DNA from 2 places in the Cernens ardua genome. Region 2 is predicted to be linked to the other one. Evidence: predicted binding sites of a transcription regulator. Region 2 holds the regulator's gene; the other holds the start of a gene.

Region 1 (2,210 bases), 230 kb from region 2:
TTCATAAACCAGCTTTTCCTGCACAACCGAAAAACGCGCACGAATCCATTTGGGATCGGCCTCACGCAGTTGCCATGCGGTATGAATGCCAGCAAGCACCAGCCGCTCCTTCAAGCGACTCGAAACACCCCAGATTTTATCAACCGGGAGGTTTTCCAGAAGGTGACGTGTGGATGCCGCTTCTGGGTCCAGATAGCAGACGCCTTCATAAGCCGGTTGTTTCTTGACCAAATGACTGGCGACTTTTGCCAATGTGCGACTGGTAGAAAGTCCAACACTCACCGGAATACCGGTATTGCGATGAATTTCGTACTTCATCTGTAGGCAACGCGCGACAATGTCCTCCTCTTGTACCGAAGGCCAGTGCAGGAAGGATTCATCAATACTATAGACGTCCACTTCGTGGCAATGTTGACGCAGCAGGCTGGTGACACGCGCACTCATATCCCCGTATAGCGCGTAATTGGAGCTACATAGAGTGATACGCCGACGCACTTCACGCGGGATCTTGTGTGTCGGCATGCCCATGGAAACGCCAAGCGCCTTCAGCTCTTCACTACGCGCAATGACACAGCCATCATTATTGGAAAGCACACCCACAGGCTGCCCCATCAGATGCGGTGCGAAAGTACGTTCGCAGGACACATAGAAATTATTGCAATCCACCAACCCAATAATGGAACGCACTACAGTTTCCCCTTGATCAAGCGATGTACATTATGAGTAACAACACCCCATACATGACAATCATGCCCCGACAAGGGAATGGGGGGATATTCCGTATTACCGGCGATCAGGTAAGGCCGTGCACCCAATAACTGATATCGTTTGACGGTCAGCTCGCCATCCACGGCAATAATGATGACATTATCGGGTTCGGGCTCAAGTGAGCGATCGACGACGAGAATATCCCCATCATAGATACCATCCCCTTCCATTGAATGGCCCTTGGCACGTACAAAAAATGTGGCGCTGGGGTGCTGAACAATATGGTCCACCAGATTCAGCGGCGTTTCGAGATAATCCTCCGAAGGAGACGGAAACCCTGCCCGCACCTCCCCCGCAGCGAATGGCAGCTTTCTTACCTCGGTTTCTACACTGCCTATTGGTTTGGCTATAACGTCCATATACGATGACATCCAAAGCTCACCTTTACGAAAACTGTATATTTATACAGTTTATGGACATAATGAGCAAGATGAATTTATCGAAGACAGTCTAGCCATTCCATCCAATACCCGCGATCATGTCCTGTGTGGCAACATGATCGGAGAGGCCACAATATGCGGATGAGATCAATAGGAAACAGTATGATGTCCCTCAGCACTTTCCTTGTATCAACAGATGAATTGGCAACACACCTTGATCATCAGGATATCGTCCTGCTGGATGCCACTTTTACGCTCCCCGGTGTGACGCCCACCGCCGCAGCGCTTTACAGGACGCGGCATATCCCCACGGCGAGATTCTTTGATATCGATGCATTTGCCACAGAGAATGCTCCCCTGCCCCATATGCTACCCGATGCCGAACGCGGGATGGCGTTGTTGGCTGAACTGGGTATTAATGCCGATAGCCAGGTGGTGATTTACGATACCCCCGGGCTGATGTCCGCACCACGGGCATGGTGGACACTACGTCATTTTGGTATTCGCAATGTCCGTATTCTGGATGGCGGGCTGCGCAAGTGGTTGGCAGAAGAGCGCCCTGTTACGGATCAGGTACCCTCTTGGCAGCCCGTACCTGCTTCATCCTCCCCCAACATTGCAACGGATGTGGTCACTAAAACACAGATATTGGAGATCGTGGAGTCAGGCGAAGGGGCAGATGCACAAATCGTCGATGCGCGTGGAGAAGGTCGTTTCAAGGGAAGCGAGCCTGAGAAACGCCCCGGAGTCAGATCAGGCCATATTCCCGGCAGTATCAACATTCCTTTTGATCGCTTGAGTAATGCGGAGACAGGCCGGTTATTACCTCCCGAACAACTTCGCCATGTCATTACATCGACAGGGCTTGATTGGCAACGGCCGGTGATTAGCTCATGTGGATCAGGTGTCACTGCCTGTGTATTGGCTTTTGCACTCAATACCCTGGGGAAATCGGATATTGCGATTTATGACGGGTCATGGACAGAATGGGGCGGCGATCAGACGTTACCTGTTGCAACCGAATAATAAGGAATAGAAGGAGAAAGCGGCTGCTAACAGAGG
Region 2 (2,210 bases):
AGAATGAGCGCTCCCCAATGACCTTGCTACGATTGTCATCCACATCCAGCACCGGAGCGAACGTAAAATCAAACCCACAGGCGGCCAGTTCCTGAGACATCAGCCAACCGGTATCCCTGACAAGAGACAGCGTTTTATCAGGGGTCTCTATATACAGTGATTCAAACGAACACATGGGGGGTATATGCGTAAGCCCTTCACGCAGCCGTTGAACGCGCCCTCCCTCATGATCTACCGCAATCAGGATATCAGGGCGTACCGCACGAATATCATCACAGAGTGCTCTGGTTTGCTCGGGTGAAGTCATGTTACGGGCAAACAGGATGATTGCACCGACAGAAGGATGGCGCAAAATCTGCCGATCCCCCTCATCCAATGAGGTAGAACCGACATCAATCATGATTGGACCCGGTGCAGCACGCATGAAACGCTCCTTGTCAAGGTGTACCGATTTTCCCTGTTTATGACTATGCCATGGCACACATTGGTATGCGCAGAATGTCTGAACTCACCATAGCCCGAGGAAGACGTACGATAAACACAAAAGATAATGGAGCGCTATTCTAGCGTTTCATGAAGGAAGGTACACGTAGAAATTAAATCTGATAGGCTTGGGGAGTGTCACCTCGAAATGACTACAGGCAATCCGGGAAAACAACAAAACATTCGGGGATTAAGTTCTATAACAGCAATTGGACTTGCACTGTCAGCAATACTGGATACAATTACAGCTATTATTGATACAGCATAGGTTAATGGCAATGACCCGACCCCTTACGCGCCGCCAACAGGAAGTTCTTGACCTCATCACCGAAACGGTGGCGACCCACGGGTATCCCCCCACTCGTGCAGAAATTGCCCGATCTCTCGGTTTTCGTTCGGCCAATGCTGCAGAAGAACATTTGAAAGCGCTAAAACGTAAAGGTGTTATCGAGATGATACCGGGGGCTTCCCGTGGTATCAGGGTCGTATCATCCCATCTTGCAAAAACGCAAGGCGGGGATGAAAAAAATGCTGATAAAAGAAGTACCGATAAAAAAGGCGCACCCTCTTCGCAACATACCACCGCAAAATTTGTAACTCCCCAGCAGGAGGCTGCCAATGCATCTGATGCTCCGGCTGCCGAGGGGCTTGCCATCATAGGGCAGGTAGCTGCCGGTAGCCCGGTATTGGCACAGGAGCATGTAGATCGCTATTGCCCACTTCCGCCGACCTTTTTCTCACCGAAGGCAGACTATCTTCTTCGGGTCAAAGGGCTCTCCATGCAGGATATCGGGATTTTGGATGGCGACTTGCTCGCTGTCCATCGTACCAGTGATGTTCGCAATGGACAGATTGTGGTTGCTCGTATTGGCGAAGACGTCACCGTCAAACGCTTTGAGCGTAAAGGCAGTAAAATACGTCTGTTGGCTGAAAACGCTGACTTTGCTCCTATTGAGGTAGATCCAAGCCAGGGCTTCGAAATAGAAGGCATTGGTGTAGGTGTTATTCGAGGAGATCAAGGCAGCGGCTTACACTAAAACGAGGCATTATCGGTTTCACTACTAGTTACCGGTTTCACTCACTATAAGTGCAGGCCCAACACTCCCTGGCCGTGTGCCTGGGGGTGCTTCAATGATTACCCACTATTCCCCCTCTACCGCCCCCCCCTAAAGCTCTCTTGAATACAGCTTCACGTTACTGGCCCCGCAGACAATTTTCCCAATATTTTTTCATACCACTCCTTATTCATAACCTCTGCGACTCATTGTAGGCTGGTCGCTATATATACATATACATTGACCAGCCATTGTGATCATGAAAGGGAGATATCAAGCAATCATTACGGATGAAATAATCACCTTCATCGGTATCATGCCGAGTTAACCTGTGTAGCAAAATTCTTGAGAAAGCCGTGAATGACTTGACATCACATTAACGGAATATGCTAACAATGAAGCGTAGAAGCGTAGAAGCGTAGAAGCGTAGAAGCGTAGAAGCGGAGAAGCGTAGAAGCGTAGAAGCGTAGAAGCGGAGAAGCGGAGAAGCGTAGAAGCGGAGAAGCGGAGAAACGGAGAAGCCAATATGCAGTGAATCATTCAGGATGATTCACTGCCAACAATCATGATCAATGCACTGTGACGTTATCACTTAACTCCTCGACCACTTCACCCTCTTCCCACAGTTTTGTGCGGGTAATGGCATGATCGATCATTTCACGCGCCACCTGA

The links. Region 2 encodes LexA, which represses DNA repair genes until DNA is damaged. Its sites were predicted from a motif close to TACTGTNTANNTANACAGTA; they were not measured.
Region 1: a site for LexA is predicted at 1,160-1,179, ahead of LMG33818_RS02625 (LexA family protein). Genes of this name have one in related genera too.

The regions. Positions count from the first base shown of each region.
Region 1 covers NZ_JBPCZH010000001.1:593,860-596,069, forward strand. Annotated here, with positions in the region: gene LMG33818_RS02620 (Y-family DNA polymerase) at 1-687, opposite strand, end outside; gene LMG33818_RS02625 (LexA family protein) at 687-1,139, opposite strand; gene sseA (3-mercaptopyruvate sulfurtransferase) at 1,311-2,174, shown strand.
Region 2 covers NZ_JBPCZH010000001.1:359,562-361,771, forward strand. Annotated here, with positions in the region: gene nagZ (beta-N-acetylhexosaminidase) at 1-424, opposite strand, end outside; gene lexA (transcriptional repressor LexA) at 762-1,520, shown strand; gene LMG33818_RS01640 (hypothetical protein) at 2,108-2,210, opposite strand, start outside.